DNA from 3 places in the Exiguobacterium sp. U13-1 genome. Region 1 is predicted to be linked to each of the others. Evidence: riboswitches for the same ligand, from Rfam matches in the RefSeq annotation. Region 1 holds a riboswitch; each other region holds the start of a gene.

Region 1 (9,921 bases):
CGAAACTTTCGTCATTCCGGATGATGTCGGCGGCCGTTTCTCTGTTTTGACACCGGTTGGTCTATTACCAATCGCAGCAGCTGGTATTTCAATCGAAGAGTTGATGCAAGGTGCCCGTGACGCGCAAGAGCGCTATGCGAGCGAAAACCTAGCTGACAACGAAGCGTATCAATACGCGGTCGTCCGAAATGCGCTTTATGCGAAAGGGAAGACGATCGAGCTTCTCGTCAACTACGAACCAGCACTTCATTATGTATCGGAGTGGTGGAAACAATTGTACGGCGAGTCAGAAGGAAAAGACTTCAAAGGGATCTTCCCAGCAGCAGTCGACTTCTCGACGGATCTCCACTCGATGGGACAATATGTCCAAGAAGGTCGTCGTGACCTGTTCGAGACAGTCATCAAAGTCGGTCAAGCGCGTCATGCGTTGACGGTTGAAGAAGATGCTCAGGATCTCGATGGATTGAACTTCCTTGCAGGCAAGTCGATTCAATTCGTCAACGATAAGGCGGCAGAAGGTACGTTGCTTGCGCACACGGATGGACAAGTACCGAACTTGACGGTCGAACTTCCAGAGATGACACCGTATCACCTCGGATTCCTGTTCTACTTCTTCGAAAAAGCTTGTGCGATGAGTGGTTACCTCCTCGGAGTGAACCCATTTGATCAGCCAGGCGTCGAAGCGTACAAGAAAAACATGTTCGCGCTTCTTGGGAAACCAGGATTCGAAGCAGAAAAAGCAGAACTCGAAGCACGTTTGAAGTAATGTGAAACGACAGTCGATCGTTCCCTTGTGGAACATCGGCTGTTTTTTTGCGTTTACCGGATGATAGTAGGAGATCATTTTCCAGATTTACAGGTAATCCTAGCGTTTTCACTTTTAGAATACCCGTGAAACAGGTAAAGTGAAGTTAGAAGAAGAAATGAGGTGCACGTACGTGATTACATTCTTGGATTATTATCAAAATCAAGTGGAATTAAGTTTTGATGACCATCCGTTCTCGGATCGTCCCTTGCACGTGTGGGTCATTGCCGTGTACGAAGGAAAATGGTTGCTGACCCATCATAAGCAGCGTGGGTACGAATTTCCCGGCGGAAAGGTTGAACCAGGTGAGACAGCAGAAGAAGCCGCACGTCGTGAAGTGATGGAAGAGACGGGTGGGAAAATCGATTCTCTCTCATATGTCGGACAGTATCGTGTTGCCGGAAAAGGTGATACGATCATCAAAAACATCTATTTCGCGCAAATCGGATCATTGTCGTCTCATCTTGCCGTGGATGAAACAGATGGTGCTTTTCTATTCGAGGAACTCCCTGATCGTCTCGATACGAATCGACAATACAGCTTCATGATGAAGGACCGTGTCCTTCCGGAGACGCTCCGTGTACTTAGCGAACGCCGATTGGTTTGAACTTCCGCGTCAAGGTCCGTTTCGTACGTTTCGGATGTTCTATACCACAGGGGATGGGGAACGGGTCGGTGCCTATATCGTACTCCCGCAAGTCGCAAATGGTCAGGGAATTCTCTATTTGCGTGGTGGAACGCGTTCGATCGGAATGGTCCGACCGACACGACTGCTCGCGTTCGCACAGGCTGGCTTTTTTGTCATGGCACCTTTCTATCGGGGGAATTTAGGCGGTACGGGAAAAGAAGACTTCGGTCATCACGATATCGAAGACGCCTGCAGTGCCTTTGACTGGTTGCAGCAACGTGTCTCGCATGTTCACGCATTCGGATTTTCACGTGGTGGGCAGATGGCATTGCTCCTTGCGCATCATCGTCCAGTTGCCCGAACGGTGTCGTGGGCAGGGGTGACCGAGTTGAAATGGACCTATGAAGAGCAGAAGACGATGCAAAAGATGCTTCGTCGCTACACGGGAGGTACACCCGACACGGTTCCTGATGCATACGCGGTTCGCTCTCCGCTTCATGTCGCACCTCAAGGTGAAGTGTTATTGATTCACGGTGCGTATGATGAAAACGTTCGTTTACGCCACGCGACGGCTTATGCTGCGCGTCATTCCGAAAAGACGATGCTTCAGACTTACGCCTACGCGCATCAATTTCCGATTCACGAAAAGTTACGTGTGACGTGGAATGTATTGAATTGGTTTGAGACTGGTATCTATAATCGATGATGTAACCGGTACGACGAATGTCGTATCGGTTTTTTGTCATCTAAAGAATTGAACTTACATACATAATGGGAAAAAAAGAATATTGATTCGTTGTAAAAAACAATAAACTTCCTAAAAAATAAATTTTGATATAATTAGAACCATATGAGTAATGTAGAGGGGGATGGAGGACGATGGATATCTTATTAGCACGTCAACCCATCGTTGACCGAATCGGAGCAGTTGATGCATTTGAGTTGCTGTATCGTTCCGTCAAACAAATGAATGTATTCGACGGTGACTTAGCGACAATGGATGTATTAACGAATACACTTGTTCATATGGGTGTGGAGCATGTCGCTGAAGGTAAAAAACTTTTCGTCAACTTTACGGCGGATCTCTTAAAAAGTGATCTGATTCACTATTTAGATCCAAGTCGGTTCGTTATCGAAATTTTAGAAACTGTCGACATCGATACAGAGATGCTATCTGTGTTGCACAGTTGGAAAGAAGCAGGTTTTACGCTAGCACTCGATGATTTTGAAACGGATTTACTTCGTCAACATGGAACAGAATTATTTGCACTAATTGATTTAATTAAAATCGACATCGAAGCGATTCCCACTCGCGAGCAAAGTGCAATCTTGCATATTGTCCGGCGTAATTATCCCCATATTAAGATGCTTGCCGAACGAGTCGAGACACACGAGGATCATACACGTTGTCTTGCCATGGGATATGACTGGTTTCAAGGCTATTTTTACGCTAAGCCAATGTTGATGAAGGGAAAAGCTGTCCCTCCTCAATTGCCGGTATTGCTGAAGATGCTAAAATGGCTCGATACGGACGAAAAATACGATGAAGTCATTGATGAGATTGAAGCAAATCCGTATATCAGCATTCAAGTACTGCAACTGATCAATTCTCCGGGCATGGGATTACGAAATACGGTCAGCTCTGTTCGTCAAGCCATCTCATTGCTAGGCTTCTCGCAACTCAAAAGCTGGATTTCGTTAATTGTCTTACGCGAGATGAAGCTTGCTAGTCCTTACGAATGGTCAAATGAGTTACTCCGGTCTTCCTTACATTGTGCAAAACTTTGCGAGTTGTTTGCGAAAGAGACGCGTACGTTAAAGCCGGAGAGTGCTTATATGATCGGTCTGTTATCACATATTGATGCGTTATTGTCTGTGGATATCGACGACATCATCGACCAACTGCCAATTGAAGATTCTCTAAAGGTCGTTCTACAAGGAAAAGATCATCCGTTTCGGGATTGTTTAGTGCTTGCAATCAGTGCAGATCGCGGTGATTTTGATCAGTTCGAACTGCTCAGTCAACGTTTAGGTGTCTCGCTTACTCGTTCCTATGCGCTACTAGCAGAAAGTCAGGAGTGGCTCAACCAAAAAGAAACACATCTTCAAGAAAAAACGGATTCTGTTTTAGACTAAAAGTGGGCTAACCTAAAATTTTGAGACAATATAAAACACCTTCGGAGTGGTACACTTTTAAAAAGTACTAACATCGGGGGTGTTTTTGCATGGGCAAAAACGTATATTCAAGTGAAGTGAAATGGGCAGTAGTCAAAGATAAGCTGAGTGGTAAGTTAACGACGAGAGAAATCATGGAGAAGTACGGAATCAAAAATGAATCTCAAATCAAAACATGGATGAGATGGTATCGCTCTAACGAACATTATCGATTTGATCAGCCAATCGGTAAACAATATACCTATGGACATGGTCCATATTCTGCGAGTGAGGATGACAAGAGAGAACGACAAATGTCACATCTGAAGATGGAAAATGAGATCTTAAAAAAGTACATGGAAATCGAAAGAGAGTTGAGAAAGAAGTAGTCATAAAAATTGTAGAGTTTCTTCGGAGAAAGTATACAATCACCGCCATTCTTAGCGCTTTGAATGTACCAAGAGCAAGCTATTACCGTTGGATTAAGGAATCTGTGAAAGCACCTTCGGTGCTCGAAAAAACCGTCATTGAACTAAGTAAACAGACGAAGTATCGGAATGGACATCGAAAAATAAAGGCATTATTACAGCAAATCTATCAGTTAAAAGCCAATCGGAATACCGTACAGAAAATCATGCAAAAACACCATCTCCAATGTCGGATCAAGCCGAAGCGAAGATGGAAGTCTCAAGGTGAGCGCATCATAACGGCACCGGATCTCATCAAGCGCGATTTCACAGCAAGTAAACCGAATCAAAAGTGGGTGACGGATATCACCTATATCCAATACGGCAGCACGACGAAATATCTTTCCACCATCATGGATCTTTTTAATAACGAAATCATCGCATACAAGTTATACGAGCATCAACAAACGTCTCTTGTGATTGATACGTTGAAGATAGCGCTTGAGAATCGAAACTATCCCGAAGGGGTCATCCTTCATTCGGACCAAGGAAGTGTTTATACGTCATACGCCTTTCAAGAATTCGTTAAAAGGAATCACCTAACAAGCAGCATGTCTCGTAGAGGAAACTGTTGGGACAACGCAGTTATCGAATCGTTCCACTCTAATTTAAAGTCCGAGGAATTCCAGTACGTCAAATTTAATTCACTAAGAGACCATGAGGTCTCTGAACGCGTTACTAATTACTTAAATTACTATAACGAAGAACGAATCCAAGAAAAATTAGGCTACCTGACACCGAAAAAATACGGTGTACAGGCAGCCTAATCAAGGTGTTTTATATGTGTCTCATATTGCTAGGTCAGTCTAAAGTGAAGTGCATGTTTTTCTTGATTGAGAAAAACGTGCACTTCTTTTTTTGTTAATCATGAATTAATTTCTTAAGAGATTTACCGATTTCTAAGCTTAAAAAAAGAGCCCGAGGGCTCTTTTTTTATAGACGTGGACCAGCTGACTTGATTGCATCTGTCGCACTTTCGAAGCGAAGGAAATTGTGTTGGAATTTCTCAGCAAGCGAACGCGCTTGTGTGTCGTATTCGTCCGGATTCGACCAGACGCGTACCGGATTGAGTAACTCGCTTGGAACACCTGGAACTTCAAGTGGCATATGAAGTCCGAAAATCGGATGTTCTTCTGTTGGAATCGTTGCAAGTGTACCGTTGACGGCAGCATTGACCATCGTCCGGGTGTAGGATAGCTTCATGCGGCTACCCGTACCGTAAGCACCACCCGTCCAGCCGGTGTTGACGAGATAAACGGTGACACCATGACGATCAATCAATTCGCCGAGCATCGTCGCATACTTTTCAGGCATGAGTGGAAGGAATGGTGAACCGAAGCACGTTGAGAACGTTGCTTCCGGCTCCGTTACACCACGCTCTGTTCCAGCGAGTTTTGATGTATAACCTGATAGGAAGTGATACATCGCTTGTTCTTTCGTCAACTTGCTGATCGGAGGCAAGACACCGTACGCATCAGCCGTCAAGAAGACGATCGTCTTCGGGTGACCAGCGCGTGATGGAACAGCGATGTTATCAATTGCTGTAATCGGATAAGCAGCACGCGTATTTTCCGTCAACGATGTGTCATCGTAATCAGGGTGACGTGTTTCATCAAGAACGACGTTTTCAAGAACCGTTCCGAAGCGGATTGCGTCAAAAATCTGTGGTTCTTTTTCACGTGACAGGTTAACCGTCTTCGCATAACATCCTCCTTCGATGTTGAAGACACCATCGTGTGACCAACCATGTTCGTCGTCACCAATCAATTGGCGGCTATCATCAGCGGAAAGGGTGGTCTTACCAGTCCCAGATAGACCGAAGAACAAGGCAACGTCACCTTCGTGTCCGACGTTTGCCGAACAGTGCATTGAAAGAACGTTTTCTTGTGGCAAGAGGTAGTTCATGACGGAAAAGATTGATTTTTTGATTTCGCCCGCATACTCCGTTCCACCAATCAAGACGATTCGGTGTTCGAACGACATGGCGATGAACGTCTCAGAGTTCGTTCCGTCAACGGTAGGATCTGCCTTGAAATGTGGTGCGTAGACGACCGTGAACGGTTCAAAGGCAGCCACTTCAGGATATTCGCGTAAAAAGAGTTGTTTGGCAAAGAGATTATGCCAAGCGTATTGTGTGAGCACACGGACCGGAAGGGTGAAGTGCGTATCTGCACCTGCTGCAGCTTCTGTGTAGTAGAGATGATCGGCTTCGTTCATGTAACGAAGAACCTTCTGCAACAATTGTTCAAATTTGTCTCCATCCATTGGTTGGTTAACGTGACCCCAATCAATGTGAGACTCGCAGGAAGAATCACGGACGATGAACTTATCTTTTGGTGAACGACCTGTAAATTTCCCCGTTTCTACAGATAATGCGCCGTTCTCAGCAAGGACACCTTCTTCGTTTCGAATCGCATGTTCGACAAGTTCAGCAACAGATAGTTGTTTGAACACATGCTCTTTCTTGAGTAGTTCTTCGATATTCAGGACCGTCATCGGCATCCTGACCCCACCTTTCCCCTACGTTGGTTTTGGCTCATCGTTTTTAGTATGACACATTTATTATATATGACATACTAAAGAGAGAGCAATCATTTTCTGGTGCTGATTTCTATTTATCTGGAAACGCTTTCAGCATTAACAGTTTAACATCTCTTTCAAAAAGTTTCGACTAGAATTTGAAACCTTGCTTGACAGAGTAGTTACAACTTTATATCATGTAATTCGTAACGGATACTCTTATTCTGAGCAGGTGGAGGGAACAAGGCCCGAAGAAACCCGGCAACCGTCCTACATTAATTCACATATTAATGAGGGAAAAGGTGCTCTCCTGAAGCGAAGTAAACACTTCGAACGATAAGAGGGTAAAGGAAGAACGCACAACCTTTCCCTGACCATTTTTTGGACTTGGAAAGGTTTTTTTCATTTTACCGTCCCACTCAACTAGGGGAAATGAGTACACCGTCAAATTCTTTTTTGGGAGGGTCATACATGACAAACCTTAATCGCCGACTTTTCACGTCGGAGTCAGTCACTGAAGGTCATCCAGATAAAATCTGTGACCAAATTTCGGATTCAATTCTTGATGCAATCCTCGCAGCGGATCCAAACGCACGTGTTGCGGCAGAAACTTCTGTTACAACAGGTCTCGTTCTCGTTGCAGGTGAGATCACGACATCCACTTACGTCGACATTCCAAAAGTCGTTCGTGAAACGATTCGTGAAATCGGTTATACACGCGCGAAATACGGTTTCGACGCGGACACGTGTGCTGTATTGACATCAATCGATGAGCAATCAGCAGACATCGCTCTTGGTGTCGACCAAGCGCTTGAAGCACGTGAAGGCAGCATGTCTGATGCTGAAATCGATGCTATCGGTGCAGGAGACCAAGGTCTCATGTTCGGTTACGCAACGAAAGAAACACCAGAACTCATGCCACTTCCAATCTCGCTTTCGCACCGTCTCGCACGCCGTTTGGCAGAAGTGCGTAAAAACGGTCAACTCGACTACCTTCGTCCGGACGGAAAAACACAAGTCACGGTCGAATACAACGAGAACAACGAGCCAGTTCGTGTCGATACGATCGTCATCTCGACACAACACGCAGAAGAAGTCACGCTTGAGCAAATCCAAGCTGACTTGAAAGAACACGTCATCACACCGGTCATCCCGGCTGAATACATCGACGCAGCAACGAAATTCTTCATCAACCCAACTGGTCGTTTCGTTATCGGCGGACCACAAGGAGATGCTGGATTGACTGGTCGTAAGATCATCGTTGATACGTATGGTGGATACGCACGCCACGGCGGTGGAGCATTCTCAGGTAAAGATCCAACGAAAGTCGACCGTTCAGCTGCATACGCAGCACGTTACGTCGCGAAGAACCTCGTTGCTGCAGGTCTTGCAGACAAAGCAGAAGTTCAACTTGCGTACGCAATCGGTGTCGCGCACCCAGTATCAATCGCGGTTGATACATTCGGTACAGGAAAACTTCCTGAAGCGCAACTCGTCGAATTGGTTGCTGAAAACTTCGATCTTCGTCCGGCTGGAATCATCAACATGCTTGATCTCCGTCGTCCGATCTATCGTCAAACAGCTGCATACGGTCACTTCGGTCGTACAGATGTTGAGCTTCCATGGGAGCAAACAGATAAAGCAGCAGTTCTTGAAGAACAAGCAAAACGTTTCGCATAATCAAAAAGTCCGAGAACCCTACGCGGGTTTTCGGACTTTTTTTGTTTACGGGGAACTTTGCAGGAAACGAATGTTTTTTCTAGAAGAGGGTAAAAGTACATGAGTCGATTCGTATGAATACAAAGGGGGGTTCCGATTATGGAAATACGCGAAGCTATTCCAGCTGATGCAGGACGTATTCATGACATTGCCGTCACATCTTGGTTGGATACGTATGCAGAAATCTATTCCGAACGTTCGAAAGCGCATTTCGTGCAGGAGGCGTATCCGCAAGAAGAAGTCGTTCGTGCGATCCGGACGGCGGAAGAAGCACGGGGAGAGTATTTTTATGTCGGAATCATCGACGAGGAAATCGTCGGTTTCATTCATGCTGTTGATGTTGAGGGAACGTGGGAGATCGTTCGTCTGTACGTCTTACCGAAATATCAGCAAAATGGTATCGGGCGACGTCTGATCCGTGAACTCGAACGACAAGGAGCCGTCCCACTCGAAGTCTACGTGGAAGCACGTAACTATAAAGCACGTCAGTTCTTGACCTCATTTGGTTTTGAAGAACTGAGTGAGATGACGGAAGAAGTCTTTGGGCAAGTAGAATCTGTCATTCGTCTTCGCCATGTCGCCTCGTGAAATCCGTCTTGGGACGGTTTCGATTGCGCTTGAAATAAGGTATCGTGAAAAGGAAGTATGAAGTGAAGAGGTGAGTTTGTGGTTGAACAACCAACAGGAATCATCGTATTAGTCTATCCGTTACAACTGCGTGCCCGTCCGAGTGAAGCTTTGATTCGGGTACTCGAACGAGAGTATGAAGTATTGCTCGTCGACGCGCCACGTCGTATCTCGTTTGAAGAACATGGTCAACTATTAAAAGAAGCATTACGTGAAGCCGGAAAACGTAAGTTACCGATTCATATCGTCGCCTGTAGCATGGGCGCACTCGTCGTCAATCGTCTGTTGCAAGAATATGAATTACCGGTCGCCAGTCTGTCGTTCATTTCACCGTTGTTTGATTGGCACCCTTCAAAACAACTCGGAGGCGTCAAACAAGTCTTCGCAAGTGCGTTCGATCGTTTCCGACCTGATGCGCCACTCGGTACGTTACCGTTTGGTCAAAGTACGGAAGATACTGTTCGTATCGGTGAACTGACCTATGCACAGTACCGGGAAATCGAAGAAGAGATCGTCGTACATGACGAGGAACGAAAAAAACTGCCGCGTGTGAACTTGGCTTGTTTTTATGCACCGGACGATCAATTCGCAGACGTCAAGTTGACGCTTGAAGTATGCCGGAAAATGGGTGGCGATCAGATTTACTTACAACGTCTACACGGATTTCCGCATTTTAGTTTCGAACGGTTGAACACACGGTTTGCAGAAAAATTAATGTTGTTCTTTAAGCTTGTTGAAGAATGAAATAACAAAAGTGATGCCTCTAAAAAAAGGCATCACTTTTTTGTGTCCAATCATCCGCGTACTTTTTTCTCGATTGCGATGATGAACGGTGGATGATTTTGTTGATTCAAGAAACGGTACTGAAGAACGGCGTAATCTTGCTGATCAAGGGCTGTCACGTAATCGAGGACGGCGTCGCGCTCTCGTTTTCCTTCCAGGTGACCGTGATAGACGACGAGGACGACAAGACCGCCGGGAGCGAGGACCGGGAGGAGGGC
Region 2 (9,921 bases), 1.3 Mb from region 1:
TCATGTTCAATCGGGTTTTGTGTCGCCATGACGAAAAAGGGATTCGGAAGCGTATGGATCTCACCATCGACGGTGACGTTCGCTTCCGCCATTCCCTCGAGTAAGGCAGATTGAGTTTTTGGTGACGTTCGGTTGATCTCATCGGCTAAGACGATGTTCCCCATTAGAGGACCCGGTCTATATTCGAATTGGCTTGTTTTCTGATTATACATCGATACACCCGTCAAATCTGACGGAAGTAGGTCTGGCGTGAACTGAACACGTTTGAAGGTCAACCCGATCGATCGGCTGAACGCACGGACGAGCATCGTCTTCCCGACTCCCGGTACGTCTTCTAATAGGACGTGACCGCCCGCTAGTAGTGCTGCCAATGATTGTGTGATGACATCTTCCTTACCGATGATGACTTTCTCTACGTTGTCGATAATCGCTTGAATCTCCTTAGTGTATGTTCGCATTGTCAGGCCCCTTGCTCTCGTAGTAGTTGAATTTTCTGACTTTTTATATCATCTCATATTCCGCTACGCTTTTAAAGAAATACGAGCAGTTTCTAGCACATGAAAAAGGGGGAACGCCGTAGCGTTTCCCCCTTATTTGTTTCAGGAACGAACACATGCCGTGATCCGTTCTTGAACCGTGCGGTTGCACGTAAAACACGAATACATCCGTGTCAATGGACAACGTTCGTCAAGTCCGGTGATCCTCTTCTTTCAGAAGCGACATGCGATCGTTCCCTCTACATTGGTAATCATTCATGTGCATCACCATCCTTTCATATATTGAATATTACCGAATATGTTATAAACGAAACGTCGAATTTTAATTATTTTTTACGATATCGCGCATAGGTCGTCGCGAGTGCAGCCGCAAGGACGAGCCCTTTGATGATATTCAACGAATAGTATGGAACAGACAACATGACGAGACCATTTTCAAGAATCCCGACGAGACAAGCCCCAACGAGTGTGCCGAGTGCATTGGGTTTCCCTTGTCCTGCGAACGACGAGCCGATGAATGCCGCTGCGACTGCCGGCATCAAGTAACCCGAACCAGCATTGATTTGCGATGAGCCGACTTGTGACGCAAGTAAAATTCCACCGATTGCCGCAAGTAATCCAGCAATCAGATACGCGAGTGCCCGGTAGCGGTTGACACGAATTCCTGTGAGCCGTGCGGCTTCCGGATTCCCACCGATGATATAGAGAAAACGACCGTGTCGCGTATGACTTAAGAAGACGTGTGTCACAGCGACGACGACGAGCATGATGACGATGATCCAAGGCGCCTGACTGATTTTCGCGAATGCCTCCGGAATCGTGCCAACTGTTGGTGTACCGTCCAGGCGCGGCATTCCGGCACTGATTGAACCACCACCGGTATACGTCATCGCGACACCTTCGACGATGAACATCGTCGCTAACGTCGCAAACAAATCCGGAATCTTAAACCAGACGATAAGTAAGATGTTCACCAGAGCAACGCTAAGAGATAAGAGAAGTGCTAAACCAATCGAGACACCGAGCGGCAGACTGTACCAGACGAAAAATGAAACGACGAAAGAACTCGCAAGCGTCGCGGTCGACCCGACCGATAAATCAAATCCATTGACCGTCAAAGAAACGGTCAAGCCGATCGCGATGATCGTCACGATTGAGATACTGCGTAAAATATTGATCAAATTCGTTCCTTGTAGGAATGTCGGAGCCGTCGTCGCAAAAAACAGGACGAGGGCAAGGATCGCGAGGACGATCCCCCAGTCGTTCAAGAATCCGAGGACGGGACGTAAACCCTTCCCTCGGTTCGTTTGTTTTGATACTACCTCATTCATCGTTGCCCTCCTCCTGTCGCATACCACAACAAGGTTTCTTCTGATGTATCCGCCGTCTTCGTTTCATGGACGATCCGTCCATCGAACATGACGTAGATTCGGTCCGTGACGGTCAAAAGTTCATCCCATTCACTCGTCGCGTAAAGGATCCCTTTTTGTTGTTGCGCGAGTCCGTCAATCAGACGATAGATGTCTTGTTTGGCTCCGACGTCGACACCTTTTGTCGGTTCGTCCAAGACGAGTACAGAAACATCGGTCAGTAACCATTTTCCGATGGCGACTTTTTGTTGATTCCCACCGGATAGTTGACCTACTTCCTGTTTCACGTCTGCCACTTTGATACCGAGCTCCTTGACCCATTTCGATGCCTGATCTGCTTCTTTGCGACGATCCATCAGCCCCCAGCGGTTGACGAAATCATGAGCTGCCGCTGCTGTCAGGTTTTCTGCGACAGAATCGGCAACAAGAATTCCTTCTTTTCGCCGTTCTTCAGGAACGAGACCGATGCCCGCTTGAATCGCAGCTTGTGGATCGCGAAGGCGATGGGCTTTTCCACCTATACGAACCTCCCCTTCCTGAAACGGGCGATCACCGAACAATGCTTTGCATAATTCCGTTTTACCGGCACCGACAAGCCCCGCGATACCAACGACTTCACCTGCTTGAACCGTCAAGGAAATATCGTGGACGTCCGCATTCGTGGCACTCTCGACCGTCAGTACGTTCGTCGCGTTTACCCGTGACGTTTTCGCAACAGACGTAAGCTGACGCCCGAGCATTTGCTCAACGACAGCTTCCTTCGTGATGTCTGTCAAAAGATGTCGCGAGATGAGTTGACCGTCGCGCATGACCGAGATGGAGTCGCAAATCTCATATAGTTCCTGTAAACGATGCGAGATGAAGATGATCCCAAGCCCTCGTTCGGCTAAACGACGCACGACTGAAAAGAGATGGCTTGTTTCCGCCTGACTGAGCGGTGCCGTTGGTTCATCCAAAATCAAAAAACGGCGTTCTTGGACGAGGGCGCGGGCAATCAATACGAGTTGCTTTTCAGCAAGCCGCAACTCCTCGACGCGTGTCTTGACGGAAATATCCGCCTGTAATGTCGCTAACGCTTCCTTGGCACGCTGTATGTAACGGCGCTGGGATACGAAGCCAGTCATCGTTCCGTCCGTCAACAGATCGAGACAGATATTCTCAGCGACCGTCAAATACGGGACAAGCGCCACATCGACCTCTTGTTGGACGAGGTCGATCCCAATCTGTTTCGCATCACGCGGTGACGTGATGGACAACTCCTTCCCGTCGAGACGGATCGTTCCTTCGTCCGCCGTTTCCGCTCCGGATAAGACTTTCATCAATGTCGACTTACCGGCACCATTCGCACCGACAAGCGCGTGGATTTCACCGGATTTCACTTCAAACGAGACTTGTTTTAAGGCTTGCACTCCTGGAAACGCCAATGAAATCCCAGTCATCTTCAAGTGATGATTGGTAGACGTCATTGTTTTTTATGGACGTCACGCAACCGGTCCATCCACGGCTCATTGAATTTATCCGACGTACTCCAACCTTTGATGATCGTATCGAGATTGTACATCGTCGTATCCTGCTTCAACGCCTTCTGCTCCACGAGTTTTGCGTCGAGATCAAAGCTATCCGGCGTCTTCTCGCCGGCAATTTTCTTAGCCAGTAATCGCATGTCCGTTTGTCCAATCAAGAATGGATCTACCGCACTCGTCGAGACCCAGTTACTGCCCTTTTCACGCATCAAGTTGATGTCCTGATTCGAGACATCGATCGAGATCAACGGAATTTCTTGACGTTTATTATCCTTAAGCGATTTGTATGCCCCTTTTGCGACTTCGTCCCATGCTCCCCAAACCGCATCAATGCTTCCTTTCGGGTATTTCGCGAGAATCGCATTCATCTTCGTTGCGATATCCCCTTGGACGTCTTGGAAGTTTGTCGGTCCAACCGTCTCAAGCGTTTTGATTTTGCCATCTGCTTCGTACGTCTTATAGATTTCCTGACGACGATCGAGTGGGGCAAAACCTGGTCCGAACCACAGTTTGATGACACGGACCGGCTTTTTGTCCGTCACCTTCGTCACTTCATCGAGCGATAGCTTCGCGAGTTGATGATCGTTTTGGAACGTTTCCGTCACACCTTTTAGCGCCGTTCCTTTTTTCTTCGTGACCGTATCGAACGTCACGACCTTCAGTCCTTTATCGACCGCCGGTTTGATCATGTCATAGGCGTAGTCTTCCTTGCCGTGCGAGATGATGAGCCCATCATAATCTTGCTGAATCGCTTGCGCGACAAGCTCCTTGAACTTGACGTCGTTCCCTTCTGAAATGAACGTGCTGACTTTAAAGCCGAGTGCTTCCCCTTCACTTCGTGCGCCATCAAGGAATTGTTTCGTATGGTCGTCCGATGCCAGGTTGCGGATGACGGCGATCTTGACGTCCGATTGAACCCCTTTTGGTACATCCTTGACGACCTTCGTCGTCGTCGCTTCTCCATTCGCACAAGCCGCTAGTAACAGTGCCGGTGCTAGGACGGCGTAAGCTAATTTTTTCATGACATATCTCCTTATCCGAGGGGTTGAAGCCCTGTTAATTGTTCAATCGTTTCTTCATTTGGTTGCGTGATGACACCGAGTTCCGTGATGATGCCCGTGATTAATGTGTGTGGTGTGACATCAAACGCTGGGTTGAAGACAGCGACTCCCGCTGGTGCTGTCGCGACACCTTGGATTGCCGTCACTTCCTGCGGATCACGCTCTTCGATTTCAATCGCTTCACCGGAAACGAGCGAGAAGTCGAACGTCGAGAGTGGTGCCGCGACGTAAAACGGAATATCGAAGGCTTGCGCGAGCAATGCCAATTGGAATGTTCCGATTTTATTCGCTGTATCCCCATTTCGTGTAATCCGGTCAGCACCGACGATGATCGCGTCGATTTGTTTTTCTTTCAACGTATGAGCGACCATGTTGTCCGTGATCAATGTGACATCGATGCCGGCACGTTGCAGCTCCCATGTTGTCAGCCGTGCCCCCTGCAGTAACGGTCGCGTCTCACTCGCAAAAACGGATAATTCAATGCCACGTTCTTTTGCGATATAGAACGGCGCAAGTGCCGTTCCGTAAGCAGCAGTCGCAATCGATCCAGCATTACAAATCGTTAGGATCCGGTCGCCTGACTGGAACAACTCCAACGCATGAATCCCGATTTGACGTGACGTCTGCGCATCCTGGTCATATAAGGCGACTGTTCGTTTTTCCAACCGTTCACGGATCTCTTCTACCGACGTTCCGTCTTGAATGATTGGATTCAATTGATCGAGGACATTTCGTAAGTTGACGGCCGTCGGTCGTGTCGCGAGTAACGTCGCTGATGTCTCAAGCAAAGCTTGCTTATAGATCGACAGTTCTGCTTCAAACCGGTACGCTTCCTGAACGAGTACGAATCCACCGAATAGGCTGATCGCAGGTGCGCCCCGGACACGCAATTGTTTGATTGCCTCAACTGCTTGCGCAAGATCAGTAATGACTTCATAGTGTTCTTCCTGCGGTAGACGTGTCTGATCAAGAATCGTCAAGACACGGTCTTCGTAACGGATACTTTGAACAAATGCACTCATCGGCTTAACTCCTCCGTTACGTCAAAGTTTCGTAAATCATCAAATGTCCGGCATTCTGTCCGACGTTTGATTAACGCTGCTCCTAGACGGAGGGCGTGACGTTTTCGCTCTAAGCGTTCCGTCGTTGAATCGATTGATTCTAAATCAGCGACTGGTGCGAGACCGATCGTCCGCCGAATCAATTCGCAACCGGCAAAGCCAAGGGCATCCTGTAAAATCGTACTCAGTACATCATCAACAAGTCCCGATGCCTGGAATGGTTCGACGGCTTCCCGTTCCCATAAGGCACGGAACGTTGAAGCAAACGTCAGCCAGAACGTATCGATGTCCTTGATTCTTGCGTCACGTCGTGTAGGGTAATCTGGATATGCCGCGAAGAAAAGATGGGCGATGAATTGCCCGACATCGAATCCGAATGGACCATAGAAGGCGAATTCTGGATCGATGACTTTCGTTTCCGTCGCCGAAGCGAAGATGCTTCCTGTATGTAGATCGCCGTGTAGCAACGCATCCCCTTTCGTGATGAAGAGTGCTTCGAGTTTTGCGACTTCGCGTTTTAACTCATCGTCTGCCCAAAGACGTGCCACTTCTTCCTCCAGTCCGGCTTCAATCTCGTTCGTCTCCGCGTCATGAAACGGATCTGTGAAGATCAGTTTTTCTGTGATATCGCACAAATCTGGATTGTAGTACGTTCGAGCAACACGTTTCTTTTCAACCGGACCAAGCGCAAAGTCCGATGTATGGAATAAAGTCCGAGCGAGATAAGAACCGATATGTTCCGCAAGCAACGGATACTGTTCACCCGCGAGCAGTCCAGTCCGAACGATCGTCAGATGTGAAAGATCTTCCATGACCGTATACGCCTCTTCGTGACTAGCATGAAAAACACGTGGTACGAACGGCACGGCATGCCGGGCGAATTCACGGAGTGCGGATTGCTCAATCCACGCCCGCTCGAGCGATAATGGCCAGCTCTCACCGACGACTTTTGCGTACGGGAGTGCTTGTTTTAGAATCAATCGATGTTCACCTTCTCGAATTCGGAAGACGAGGTTAAGATTCCCATCGCCAATCTCTTCTGCTTCGACGGCTCCGTCGCCGATCAGTCCTAATGAGCGGACCCGTTCAATCGCGTCCTGTTCTGTGAATGCTTTGTATGTCATCTCAGTTTCCCCCTAATGTAATACACGAAAAAGCGCCTCTTTTCGTCATCGAAAAGAGGCGCAGGAAAGTCACTGCGTCCTCTTATCTCTCAGACGAAACGTCTGTTGGATGTAGCACCGTGCCTAGTGGTCGGTTGCTGCGGCGTCATCGGGCCAATTCCCTCTGCCAACTCGCGATAAGAGTCGTATGTAGTTGTCGTGTGTGATATTGATTTGAATCTTACGCAATCGACTTCCTCGCTGTCAAATCGAAATCAAGCAGAAATCGATATCGTTTTCATGCCATATATAGAAAGAGTATTTTCAAAAAAATAAATTTTCTAAAAATAATTTGACAAGTGACGATTCTCATGTAAAAATTGCAATTAGATTTCACAATTTCATCCAATTCTTATCAAGAGCAGACGGAGGGACAAGCCCTACGATGTCGCAGCAACCGACCTTTTGGCACGGTGCTAATTCTTGCAGCTACTAAGCTGACAGATAAGAGTCCACGTTCGAATTATTCATGGTCTCTTGTCACTGACGAGAGACCATTTTTTTGTTGAAGGAGGAAAGACATGGCTTATATCACTGCTACTTATCAATTGACTGCCCGTGATCGACTCGAGCAACGCGCTGAACAACTCGCGCTTGGTCTGACAGTCGGTTCTTGGACGGAACTGAATCATCTCGAACAACAACAACTCGCCTCGTTCAAAGGGGAAGTCGTACATACCGAAGAGCGCGATGGCAAAGGATATATCACGATTCGTTATCCGGAACATAACGTGTCGCGCGACTTTTCTGCGATTCTGACGACCGTCTTCGGGAAACTCTCACTCGACGGTGAAATCAAACTAACGGAATTGCTATTACCCGATACATTTACGTCGGACTTTCCAGGTGCGAAATTCGGGATCGAAGGGGTCCGCTCCTTGATCGGTGTCGAAGATCGCCCATTATTAATGAGCATCTTCAAAGGAGTCATCGGACGGGATTTATCGTTCCTTCGTGATCAACTCGAAGGACAACTCGCTGGTGGGATTGACCTCGTCAAAGACGATGAGATCCTATACGACAATCCGTTGACACCGACGATTGACCGGGCACGAATCGGACGTGAGGTCATCGATGCTCACTTCCACCGGACCGGTAAACGTGCGTTATATGCGATCACACTCAGTGGTCCCGTCTTTACGCTCAAGGATCAAGCCAAGCGATTGATTGATGCTGGAGCGACCGCATTCTTGCTGAATACCTTCACATACGGACTCGACGTCTTACGCGAACTGGCGAGTGATCCGGAAATCAACGTTCCGATCTTCAATCATCCAGCATATAGCGGTGCGTTGATCGCTAGCCCGAATCACGGAGTCGCAGCTCCTGTCTTACTCGGCACATTACCGCGTGCTGCTGGAGCAGACTTGACGCTATTCCCGTCTCCTTACGGCAATGTCGCTTTGCCAAAGGATGTCGCTCGTGGCATCGCGGTCGAAGCGACCCGTCTCGGTCAGACGAAATCGATCTTCCCGGTTCCTTCAGCTGGTATTCATCCTGGACTCGTCGCTCAACTCGTACGGGACTTCGGTATCGATTCCGTCATCAACGCCGGCGGCGGCGTACATGGTCATCCGCAAGGTGCTGCGGCTGGTGTCATTGCTTTCCGTCAGGCACTCGATGCGGCACTCGCAAATGAATCCCTATCGGCGGCAGCATCGCGTCATGAAGAATTACGGATCGCCCTCGACGCTTGGGGGATCAAGTCATGACCGTACGGATTCTTTGTGACTTCGACGGTACGGTGACGACGCAGGATAACATCATCGCACTCATGCAGGCATTTGCGCCAGCGAGTGACTTCGAACCGTTGAAACGCGGCGTACTCGACCGGACGCTATCGATTCAGAGTGGCGTCGGGCAAATGTTCGCACTTCTGTCATCTGATGGGAAAACGTCTTATCTTGACTTTTTATTGGAGCGCGCCGTTATTCGCGACGGATTTTCGGAGTTACTTCAGTACAGTCGTCGTCAAGGAATCGATTTTTCGATCGTCAGCGGTGGAATGGACTTTTTCGTCGAACCAATCTTAGCGCCATTCCTTGAACAAGAACAGATTTACTGTAACGTCGCCGATTTCAGTGGTCCATTCGTCCATATCGATTGGCCAAACGCCTGCGATGCCCATTGCACGAACGGGTGCGGCTGTTGTAAAACATCCGTTGCCCGGACATTGCGTAAAGACGGTGACATCATCATCGTCATCGGCGACTCGGTGACGGACTTCGAACTCGCGAAACAAGCAGATCGTGTCTATGCCCGTGATTATCTGATCACGTTGTGTGAAGAAAACGATATCGCCTATACACCGTTTGAGACGTTCCACGATATCGTTCATGATTTAACACGAACGGAGGTGACAACATGACATTCATGCGACGGTATGAAGAGCTACGCGCCATCAAACAAGAGCTTGCGGCGCGCGATTGGTTCCCTGGTACGAGTGGCAATCTCGCCATTCGGACGTCCGGTGTTCCGGTTGAATTCCTTGTGACGGCAAGCGGAAAAGATAAACGGCAGACGACTCCTGACGACTTCGTTCATGTCGATGCGACCGGTCAATTAATCGGTGAGCAATCCGGGCGTCCTTCCGCTGAGACATTGCTCCATGTCGAGGTGTTCAATCGAACGGACGCTGGTTGTTCCCTGCATGTCCATACGATTGCGAACAATGTGATTTCGGAACTCTATGGCGATCAAGGCAGTATCACCTTTTCCGGACAGGAAATCATCAAGGCACTCGGTAAGTGGGAAGAAGATGCAACGGTCACGGTGCCGATCATTCCAAATCATGCGGACATCCCGACACTTGCCGCTGCTTTTGCACCGCATGTCACAGCAGACAGTGGTGCCGTCCTGATCCGCAATCACGGGATCACAGTCTGGGCACCGACCGCCTTTGAAGCAAAGAAACACCTCGAAGCCTTCGAGTTTTTATTCAATTACACGTTGACGTTGCAATCATGCCGTCAATCCATTCATTAAAAGGAGGAATTATCTCATGGCAACAGTCTTATTCCAAGAAACAAACACACGGTATACGGATCAAACGGAAGTCGCTGACTTCCTTGCGTCACGCGGCGTTCTTTACGAACAGTGGGACGTTTCGAAACTTCCAGCGCCTCTCGTTGAGAACTTCACACTGACGGATGCAGACAAACAAACGATTCTCGATACGTTCGCTCCCGAAATCAAAGACGTATCAGAACGTCGTGGGTATCAGACAGCTGATATCATCTCACTTTC
Region 3 (9,921 bases), 470 kb from region 1:
GGAAATGGGTATGGACCACGACTCGACGTCGCTGTCGATCCGCTTGAAGGAACGAACATCGTCGCAAAAGGAACATGGGGCGCACTTGCTGTCCTCGCTGTCGCGGATGCAGGCGATTTGCTTCACGCACCGGATATGTACATGGATAAGATCGCAGTCGGTCCGGAAGCGGCAGGACACATCAGTCTGGATGCGACGATCGAAGAAAACATCGCGGCAGTCGCGAAGGCGAAAAACAAAGAAATCGAAGACGTCGTCGTCTCGATCCTTGATCGTGAACGCCATGAAGAGATCATTCAACGAATTCGGGCAACAGGGGCGCGGATTCGCTTGATTGGTGACGGTGACGTCGCTGCTGCGATCAATACGGCATTCCCGCACACAGGGATCGATATCTTACTCGGTTCAGGTGGTGCACCGGAAGGCGTTCTTGCTGCCGTTGCCTTGAAATGTCTCGGTGGTGAGCTCCAAGGACGCTTGTTACCAGCAGACGAGGCAGAAGTCGAGCGGTGCAAGAAGATGGGCATTGAAGATCCATCGAAGATCCTCATGATGGACGACCTCGTTGCCGGAGATGACTGTATCTTTGCTGCGACAGGCGTCACGGACAGTGAATTGATGAAAGGTGTTCAGTTCACGGCACAAGGCGGTCAGACACACTCTGTTGTCATGCGCGCGAAATCTGGAACGGTTCGCTTTGTCGAGGGTATCCACTCGTTCAAGAAGAAACCGAAGCTTGTCATTAAGTAAAACAGACCGACTCCCCAAAGAGAACGTCTGGATCCACACATAAAAAGAGTTGGCGTTCCGGAGATAATCCAAAACGCCAACTCTTTTTTGCTATGTTTCAGGGAATCAAGACGTTCGTCTTCAACTTTTACAGGAAAGTGAGGATTTGAACATTGACTGGTAAATGAATCGTCATTTGAAGATTACCGCGGGCGCTGGACTTCTCCTGCTTGTCGGGTGACGTACCGACGCGGTAGAAAACGTGTCGAAAAGATATACCAGGCATTCCCGAAGCCAGGAACGATGAACGTTTTCCCCTTCATATAGCCGCGGTAGGCGATACGCGCAACCGTCGGAGCATCCATGACACCCGTTCGCAGGAACAGCCGAGATTGTTCAAGGGTTGCTGCTGATTCGAAACCGGTATGTGTCGCGCCCGGACAGACGACGCTGACTTGAATCCCGTCTGCTGCAAGCTCTTCCGTTAATCCTTCCGAGAAGTGAAGGACATAGGCTTTCGTCGCGTAGTAGACACTCAGCCATGGACCACCTTCAAATGCAGCCGTTGACGCGAGATGGACGATCCGTCCTTTGATTCCCTGTTCTTTCATGCGAGAGGCATAGACCTTCGTTACGTGTGTTAATGCTTCGATGTTCAAGGCAATCATCCGAGACTCGTCTTCAAACGAGGTCTCAAGGAAAGAACCGAAGACACCAATCCCGGCGTTGTTGATGACACAGTCGACCGGAATCTGTTCCGTTGCCCGAAACAGTGCCAGTCGATGCGTCCGCTTCGTTAAGTCATACGGAAAGACGGTTGCCGTTCCACCGAGTCGCTCGACATGGAACTTCGTTTCGAATAGAGCTGTCGCATCGCGTCCGACGAGCAGGACGTGATCCCCTTGCATTGCGTGGAGATAAGCGAATTCGCGACCAAGACCTCTTGAAGCACCTGTGATTAAGACATGCATCTTGTTTCCTCCTTATGAATGAGATGAAAAAAAGCGATCGAGCCAATGCTCAACCGCTTTGAGATGATGAATTATAGGTAAGATCCAGCGCCGACAAGGCGTGAACCCCAGTACCCTGATTTGAAGCTTGAGTATTTAACGCCACCTGTTTCTGAGTTAACCATGCTTGACTTGCTCGTTGCGATCCCGACGTGTTGAATGCCGCTACCGTGTGAGAAGAAGACAAGATCTCCTGGTTGTACGCTTGAAACGCTGACTTTCTTAGAAGAAGAATATTGTGAAGAAGACGTACGTGGTAATGTTTTGCCTGCTGCTTTCTTGTAAACATAGCTTGTGAAACCAGAGCAGTCGAATCCACGAGTTGTCGTTCCACCCCATACATATGGAGTTCCTTTGTGCTTAGCTGCTTCGTTCAGGATTTTCGTCCGTTTTGAAGAAGAGCTTGTTGATTTTTTAGCGCTTGAAGATGATTTGTATGTCTTTGTGTATTGTGAGTAGACATAGCGTGTTTTACCGCCGTATGAGATTTTTGTCCAGCTGCCTGATTTGCCTTTGTATGTAAAGACTTGACCAGCGTTGACTTTCCCGACGATGCTTGCTTTCGTAGAAGGTGCTGTCCGAACACGAAGACCGTTGTCCGTGATCTTGACTTTCGTGACTGTCGCTGCTTCAACTTTACCTGTACCCACTGATGTAAAACCTGAAACCACTAAGGCTGCTGTCGCGATCGATGCTAGAAAACGTTTCATGTTAAGAATTCCTCCGTTTAATGTAGTGTGTTGCGTCCGTAAGTTATATGATGAAATCATTAAGTGTGTGATTAAGCAGTCTACCTTACAACTGTGTAAGAATTTTGTCTGCAGGAATATCTTAGCACGAGCACACTTGAAAACGTTTTTTCAGTTAGAAGACAAAACAGATGTTTTTGTAACATAACTGAAATAATATCTTTGAATATTACAAAGTAAGAAACGCAAAGGATTGTTGACGACGAATCAAAAAAATATGATACCTTTAGTTCACGAATAAAATTACATACCTCCTGCTGTATGTATGGAAGTATGCTGAATGCAGTTGAATTTATAAAGAATAGGTGAAGAACATGCCAACAACTGATAAAAAAGATAAACCAGAACGTTCCTATACACTGGCTCAATTGAGTCAACTGACATTAAAAGAACTCTATGAAATCGCAAAGACAAAAAATGTCCCACAATACCGGGAAGCTCGTAAACGCGAGTTGATGTTCAAGATTCTAAAAGCACAGGCTGAATCGACTGGTCTTTATTTCCTCGAAGGGGTACTCGAAGTCATCCCTGGCAATCCACAAATGCAAAACGATGGTGGCTTTGGCTTCCTTCGTCCTATCAATTATTCCCAATCCTCTGAAGATATTTATATCGCAGCATCTCAAATCCGACGCTTTAATCTACGTAATGGTGATGTCGTCACAGGTAAAGTCCGTCCACCGAAGGAAAACGAACGGTTCCAAGGATTACTTAGCGTGGAAGCCGTTAACGGTGAAGCACCGGATACAGCCCGTAATCGTCTATTCTTCCCGGCATTGACACCGATTTATCCGGATCGTTTGATGCGTCTAGAGACAGAGCCACGCCATCTATCCGTTCGTGTCATGGATATGATCGCACCGGTTGGATTTGGTCAACGTGGTTTGATCGTCGCACCACCAAAAGCAGGGAAGACATCACTCCTCAAAGAAATCGCGAACTCGATTCAAGAGAATCATCCGGATGTCGAACTGATTATTCTCTTGATTGATGAGCGACCTGAGGAAGTCACGGACATCGAGCGTTCGGTTCCAGGAGCAGATGTCGTCAGTTCGACGTTTGACGAAACACCAGACAATCATGTCCGGATTTCTGAGCTGGTCCTCGAGCGGGCGATGCGACTCGTCGAACACAAGAAGGATGTCGTCATCTTGATGGATTCGATCACGCGTCTGACACGGGCCTATAACTTAACGGTGCCGCAAAGCGGACGAACGCTCTCAGGCGGGATCGACCCAGCTGCATTCCATAAACCAAAACGGTTCTTTGGTGCGGCGCGAAACATCGAGCACGGTGGTAGTTTGACGATTCTTGCGACGGCGCTTGTCGAGACGGGATCGCGCATGGATGACGTCATCTATGAAGAATTCAAAGGAACTGGCAACATGGAACTGCATCTTGATCGGAAGTTGTCAGAGCGTCGAATCTTCCCAGCGATTGACATCCGAAAATCGGGTACGCGGAAGGAAGAACTGTTGCTTCCAAAAGAGCAGCTCGATGCGCTCTGGACGATTCGCCGGACGATGAACGAGTCGAACGAGTTCGTCGATACGTTCCTGCGTAAGATTCGTGACACGAAAAACAATGAAGAATTTTTCGTTGAACTCGAGAAAGAAAAGAAGAAGGCGGTCCGACGCGCACCAGCAAAACCGCGTACCGTCAAGAAGGAAACACCGACCGAAAAATAACTATTGCGACGCATAAAAAAATCGTTTAGTATAGGAAGGTAACTTACTCTGGCTCAGCAAATGAACCAGGGCGGAAGGAGAGAAATCAACCATGAAACAAGGAATTCACCCTAACTACAACAAAGTAGTATTTATGGATTCAACGACTGAGTACAAATTCTTAAGCGGTTCTACTCGTTCTTCGAACGAAACAATCACTTGGGAAGATGGTAACGAGTACCCACTCATCCGTGTGGATGTGTCTTCAGACTCGCACCCATTCTACACAGGTCGTCAAAAGTTCAACGCGGCAGATGGTCGTGTCGATCGCTTCAACAAAAAATACGGCCGCAAGTAATTACTTGTCGGTTCTTAAAAAACAGCCTGCCTCCATTACGGAAGCAGGCTGTTTTTGTATAGACTGAATTGTGAACGGTAAGCGAGATACGTCTTCAAGACGAACGAGAAGGCGATTCCACCGGCGATTCCAGTTAAATACGGCATGACTTCCGGATGTGCCAAGATATAATCCATGACTTTGTGGAACGAGAGATGACGACCGACGAAGTAGCCGGCACCTAAGAACACGCTGATCCAAATCAACGCACCTGTATACGCGTAACTTGCAAACACGCGAAATGGCATTTTCGAGACACCTGCAAAAAAGGCAGAGAGTTGGCGGAGACCGGGTATGTAGTAACCGATGATCAAGACCGATTTTCCGTAACGACGAAATCCGGCTTCAGCGGAAAGAATATGTTTTTCTGAGATGCGCATTTTCGGTCCGACACGATGCAGTAGTGGCATACCGAGTTTTAATCCGAGTAAATAGCTGATCGTCATCCCGATGCAACTACCGGCGTAAGCGGCGAGAATCGTACCGACGAGTGGTAGATTGCCTTGATGCATCCAAAAACCGGACAGGACGAGTAGGGTCTCATCAGGAACCGGCAATCCCACGATACCACCTGCGAGAAGGACGGAGAGACCAAGGGCACCATATTGGTGCAGGATGTCATGTAAGAGATGATGAATCGGGGACACCTTCTTTCGTGAGAGTCTTCTTCTTCAGTGTACAGGAAATAGGGGACGGTTGGAATGAAAGGACAAAAATTCTAGGTAAAGAAAAAATGAATTTTGATTTCCGGAAGTCAACCCTTTTTCTCGATACCGTTTCGGGCTATACTCGTTAAAGTGACTATTTTTAGAGGACGGTGTCGGACGATGATGCATGTAATAAATCAGTACGGCTGGATCGAAGTAATTTGTGGCAGTATGTTTTCCGGGAAATCGGAAGAGTTGATTCGTCGTGTTAGACGGGCGCAGTACGGCAAACTGCCCGTTCAAGTATTCAAGCCGGCAATCGACGACCGGTACCATGAAGAGCATGTCGTCTCTCATATCGGCAACTCCGTCGTGGCGATTCCGATGGCGACGAGTCGCGATCTCTACGCAGCAGTAGCGGAGGAAACACAAATCGTCGGAATCGATGAAGTTCAATTCTTTGATGATGAGATCGTACAAGTCATCGAAGCACTCGCACAAGACGGAAAACGCGTCATTTGTGCAGGCCTTGATCAAGATTTCCGGGCAGAGCCATTCGGCAAGATGCCGGAATTACTGGCGCGCGCAGAATTCGTGACGAAGCTGCAAGCCATCTGTCTTTCCTGTGGTGATCCGGCTTCCCGGACACAACGGTTGATTGATGGAAAACCAGCGAACTACGATGATCCGATCATCCTAGTCGGCGCTTCAGAGTCGTATGAGCCACGGTGCCGCCATTGTCATGAGGTGCCTGGAAAACCGAAGCCGCTCCAATCGGTGCAGCATCAAGAAAGATAAATAAAAAGACGAGCCGATGATGGTCGTCCTTTGATCTCACAGCTATTCGCTTCTACTTGGAAACGAATAGCTGTTTTTTTTATTATCCTGTTTCCTGTGAGAATCGGCTTGAGCGTTCGATGAAGTGGATTGTCTCACGAACGATCAAATCCTGATCATGATCGAGTGTCGCGACGTGATACGAGTTGAGTAAACAGTAGCTGCGTTTATCATTCGTCCCGATATGCTGATGTAGATAATCCGAGCTCGACGGCGGAACGACGTGATCCGTCGCCGAGTAAAGAATCAATGTCGGAAGAAGGATCGATCCAAGACGTCCTTTCGTCTCATCCATCAGACGGACGAGTTCGAACGCACAACGGCTCGGAACGAGATCATAGATGATTTCGAAAGCAGACCGTTTGATGTCCGGTGCTCCTTCCGGTAAATACTGTGGACCGTCCTCGAACGAAAGTGCTTCATAGGATGGAACGGAGAGTGCAGCATTGATCGTAATGATGCCGGCAAACGGAATCCCGTCAGCGGCGAGCGATAACGCGAGCGTCGCACCCATCGATTGACCGATGACGAAGACTTGATCGCATGTTTCTTGTAAACGTTCATAGCCGTCTTGCAGGCTTTGCTTCCAACATCGAGCAGTCGATTGTTCAAACTCGCGGACGTTCGTTCCATGTCCACGTAAGCGCGGGGCATAGACGGTAAAACCTTCAGCGGCGAATGCCTCACCGACGTCCCGGACACTTTGCGGAGTGGCGTTAAAACCATGACAGATTAGAATACCAATCGGTCCACCTTGAAAATAAAACGCTTCAGCACCAGTCAATACAGGATAGTTCATCATTACTCTTTTTCCTCCATTCATGAAAAAAACTCGTCGACGTCACTGCTTGGACGCCCACGAGTTTTTCACCGTATCATCCAAAGCCGCGCTTTGCTGGTCGGAGCACCTTACAGATTGCAGGTTGCCGTGAAGTCATAGAGCCAGGTCTCTCGTTCACTCTTGATAAATATCATATTGGAATTGTCGGATTAATCATTGAGACGATGGTAGCACGACCAAAAATGACTTGTCAAATCGTTCTTGACGAATCACGATTCGTTCATTAAGCTAATCCATAACTTGTCAATCAATCGATATGCGTCAAATGGATTATTTTTGCAAAGTTGGTTGACTTTTAAAGGTTCGACCCGTAATGTAAAAATTAGTTTTACGACATAAGCAACAACGCAACACCACACATACGAATTTCATACCGCAATACTTATCCAGAGAGGTGGAGGGACTGGCCCTACGAAACCTCGGCAACAGACTCATTATGAGCACTGTGCCAATTCCATCAGACAGATGTCTGAGAGATGAGTGGAGTGGATTCTGCCACTGTGCGGATCCAGGTCTCTTCTTGTTTCTCAAGAAGGGACCTTTTTTGTTGAATGAAGGGGGAAAACGGAATGATCGCATTTCATCAAGTCAAAAAAACGTACGTCACGAAGGATCAGACGATCGCAGCGCTCGACGGTGTCGACCTGACGATCGAAAAAGGCGAAATCTTTGGTGTCATCGGCTTTAGCGGTGCCGGAAAAAGTTCACTGCTCCGCTGTGTCAATCTGTTAGAACGACCAACATCAGGAACGGTGACGGTCGATGGGGAAGATTTAACGCAACTGTCTCCGAAAAAATTACGCCAAGCAAAACAACGGATTGGAATGATCTTTCAGCACTTCAATCTATTGAATGCGAACACAGTATTTACGAATGTCGCAAAGCCACTCGTTCTCGCAGGCGTCAAGAAAGATGAGATTCGCCGCCGAGTGACGGAGTTGCTCGAATTCGTTGATCTCGCGGACAAGGCGGATCATTATCCAGATCAATTGTCCGGTGGACAGAAACAGCGTGTTGGCATCGCCCGGGCACTGGCGACGCAACCTTCCGTCCTCTTATGTGACGAAGCGACATCAGCACTTGATCCCCAGACGACGCATCATATTCTCCAGTTATTAAAACGCATCAATGCGGAGTACGGGATCACGATTCTCTTGATCACCCACGAGATGGGCGTCATCCGGGAGATTTGCGACCGGGTCGCCGTCATCGAAGCTGGAAAGTTGATTGAGTCAGGAACGGTCTTCGACGTCTTTTCAAGCCCTCAGACCGAGACGGCAAAAAACTTCGTCCGGTCCGTCATGCATGACGAAATTCCAGCATCGATTCGTCAGTTGATCGAGTCGCGAAATGCACATCCAATCTATAAGATTCATTTTCTCGGACATCACACGGGGCAGCCGCTCTTATCGCAAGTCGCGAAACGCTTTGACGTCGATGTCAACATCTTGCACGGGAGCATCACAGAGTTGCAGGATACGCCGTTTGGCACCTTACTCGTCGAGTTGATCGGTGAGCCGGCTGAAGTAAAACGAGCGTTACACTATATCGATCAGGCACAGGTGACAGTCGAGGAGGTGCTTGCCCATGCTAGTTAATTACAGTGATATTTGGACGGCATTTTTGCAGACGATGACGATGGTATCCGTCTCACTCTTATTCTCGACTTTGATTGGCTTACCACTCGGTATCCTACTTGTCGTCACGCGAAAAGGAGCATTGCTTGAAAATGTCCCGCTGTTCACGTTCTTCAACAGTATCGTCAATATTTTCCGTTCGATTCCGTTCATCATCTTACTCGTCGCGATCATCCCGTTGACGCGCTTGATCGTCCAGACATCGATCGGAACCGAAGCCGCCATCGTCCCGCTCGTCTTTTACGCCGCACCGTACATGGCGCGTCTGATCGAGAGCTCGTTACTCGAAGTCGATAAAGGTGTTCTGGAAGCAGCAGAAGCGATGGGTGCGACACCGTTTCAAACGATTTTCCGCTTCCTCCTACCGGAAGCACTCGGTTCACTGATCCTGAACTTAACGATCGCGACGATTGGCTTGATCGGGGCGTCAGCGATGGCAGGTGCGATTGGAGGCGGTGGTCTCGGTGACTTAGCGATCACCTATGGTTATCAACGATTCGACACGAAAGTCATGATCATCACGGTCGGGATTCTCGTCATCTTAGTTCAAGGCTTACAGACGACAGGCAATATCGTCGCACGAAAAATCAGAAGACATTAATCAAGGGAGCGATTCAGCCATGAAAAAAGCAGTAGCAATTGGAGCAACACTAACGACGATTTTATTTGCCGGGTGCGCAGCATCAGGAGAAGACGAAAAGACGATCAAACTCGGTGTCAGCGGTTCAGACACACAAGTTTGGGACTATGTCGCGAAAAAAGCAGAAAAGGAGGGCATCAAAATCGAGCTCGTCAAGTTCTCCGATTATGTCCAGCCGAACATGGCACTGGCTGAGGGTGAGATCGACGCCAATGCCTTCCAGACGATTTCCTACTTCAACGCCTTCAAGAAGGAACACAAGTTGAAGCTGTCACCGATCGCGACGACCGTCATTGCACCGATGGGGATCTACTCGGATAAATACAAGGATGTCAAAGACATTCCGGTCGGCGGAAAAATCGCCGTTCCGAACGAAGCGACGAACATGGGGCGCGCCCTCTTGTTACTACAAGAAGCCGGTCTGATCAAGTTACCGGACGACTTCGACGGTAACGGTTCAGTCGATAAGATCGTCGAGAATCCGAAGAAACTGAAAATCGTTCCGATCGTCGCTGGGCAAACACCGCGCGTCTTACCGGACGTCGCGGCATCGATCATCAACAATGGCATTGCCGTTGATGCTGGCTTCAATCCAATCAAGGACTCGATCGTCCATGAGAACGAGACAGCAAAACCATACATCAATATCATCGCAACACGGACGGAAGACAAAAACAAAAAAGAATTGAAAAAAATCGCGTCGCTTTACCAACAAAAAGATGTCGCGGCTTTCATCAAAAAAGAATACAAAGGTAGTACGATCCCGA

Evidence for each region. Region 1 has a riboswitch for S-adenosylmethionine ahead of metK (methionine adenosyltransferase). Riboswitches for the same ligand answer to the same signal wherever they lie in the genome.
Region 2: linked by a shared signal. The riboswitch ahead of ESP131_RS04660 (2,3-diketo-5-methylthiopentyl-1-phosphate enolase) and the one ahead of metK (methionine adenosyltransferase) in region 1 are both predicted to bind S-adenosylmethionine.
Region 3: linked by a shared signal. The riboswitch ahead of ESP131_RS00495 (alpha/beta hydrolase) and the one ahead of metK (methionine adenosyltransferase) in region 1 are both predicted to bind S-adenosylmethionine.

The regions. Positions count from the first base shown of each region.
Region 1 covers NZ_CP015731.1:2,839,509-2,849,429, reverse strand. The annotation lists gene ESP131_RS14770 (glucose-6-phosphate isomerase) at 1-766, shown strand, start outside; gene ytkD (RNA deprotection pyrophosphohydrolase) at 939-1,412, shown strand; gene ESP131_RS14760 (alpha/beta hydrolase family protein) at 1,384-2,139, shown strand; gene ESP131_RS14755 (EAL and HDOD domain-containing protein) at 2,313-3,569, shown strand; one part of gene ESP131_RS14745 (IS3 family transposase) at 3,659-3,935, shown strand; one part of gene ESP131_RS14745 (IS3 family transposase) at 3,935-4,821, shown strand; gene pckA (phosphoenolpyruvate carboxykinase (ATP)) at 4,988-6,556, opposite strand; SAM riboswitch class I at 6,791-6,917, shown strand; gene metK (methionine adenosyltransferase) at 7,046-8,254, shown strand; gene ESP131_RS14730 (GNAT family N-acetyltransferase) at 8,393-8,881, shown strand; gene ESP131_RS14725 (alpha/beta fold hydrolase) at 8,960-9,664, shown strand; gene ESP131_RS14720 (tRNA 5-(aminomethyl)-2-thiouridylate-methyltransferase MnmM) at 9,715-9,921, opposite strand, start outside.
Region 2 covers NZ_CP015731.1:893,003-902,923, reverse strand. The annotation lists gene ESP131_RS04690 (AAA family ATPase) at 1-458, opposite strand, end outside; gene ESP131_RS04685 (ABC transporter permease) at 824-1,828, opposite strand; gene ESP131_RS04680 (sugar ABC transporter ATP-binding protein) at 1,825-3,333, opposite strand; gene ESP131_RS04675 (sugar ABC transporter substrate-binding protein) at 3,330-4,412, opposite strand; gene mtnA (S-methyl-5-thioribose-1-phosphate isomerase) at 4,424-5,473, opposite strand; gene mtnK (S-methyl-5-thioribose kinase) at 5,470-6,636, opposite strand; SAM riboswitch class I at 6,716-6,819, opposite strand; SAM riboswitch class I at 7,025-7,126, shown strand; gene ESP131_RS04660 (2,3-diketo-5-methylthiopentyl-1-phosphate enolase) at 7,197-8,387, shown strand; gene ESP131_RS04655 (2-hydroxy-3-keto-5-methylthiopentenyl-1-phosphate phosphatase) at 8,384-9,043, shown strand; gene ESP131_RS04650 (methylthioribulose 1-phosphate dehydratase) at 9,040-9,660, shown strand; gene ESP131_RS04645 (1,2-dihydroxy-3-keto-5-methylthiopentene dioxygenase) at 9,677-9,921, shown strand, end outside.
Region 3 covers NZ_CP015731.1:99,697-109,617, reverse strand. The annotation lists gene glpX (class II fructose-bisphosphatase) at 1-750, shown strand, start outside; gene ESP131_RS00525 (SDR family NAD(P)-dependent oxidoreductase) at 933-1,700, opposite strand; gene ESP131_RS00520 (C40 family peptidase) at 1,772-2,449, opposite strand; gene rho (transcription termination factor Rho) at 2,803-4,176, shown strand; gene ESP131_RS00510 (type B 50S ribosomal protein L31) at 4,268-4,513, shown strand; gene ESP131_RS00505 (DedA family protein) at 4,549-5,199, opposite strand; gene ESP131_RS00500 (thymidine kinase) at 5,383-5,997, shown strand; gene ESP131_RS00495 (alpha/beta hydrolase) at 6,080-6,838, opposite strand; SAM riboswitch class I at 6,906-7,007, opposite strand; SAM riboswitch class I at 7,257-7,360, shown strand; gene ESP131_RS00490 (methionine ABC transporter ATP-binding protein) at 7,447-8,475, shown strand; gene ESP131_RS00485 (methionine ABC transporter permease) at 8,465-9,115, shown strand; gene ESP131_RS00480 (MetQ/NlpA family ABC transporter substrate-binding protein) at 9,135-9,921, shown strand, end outside.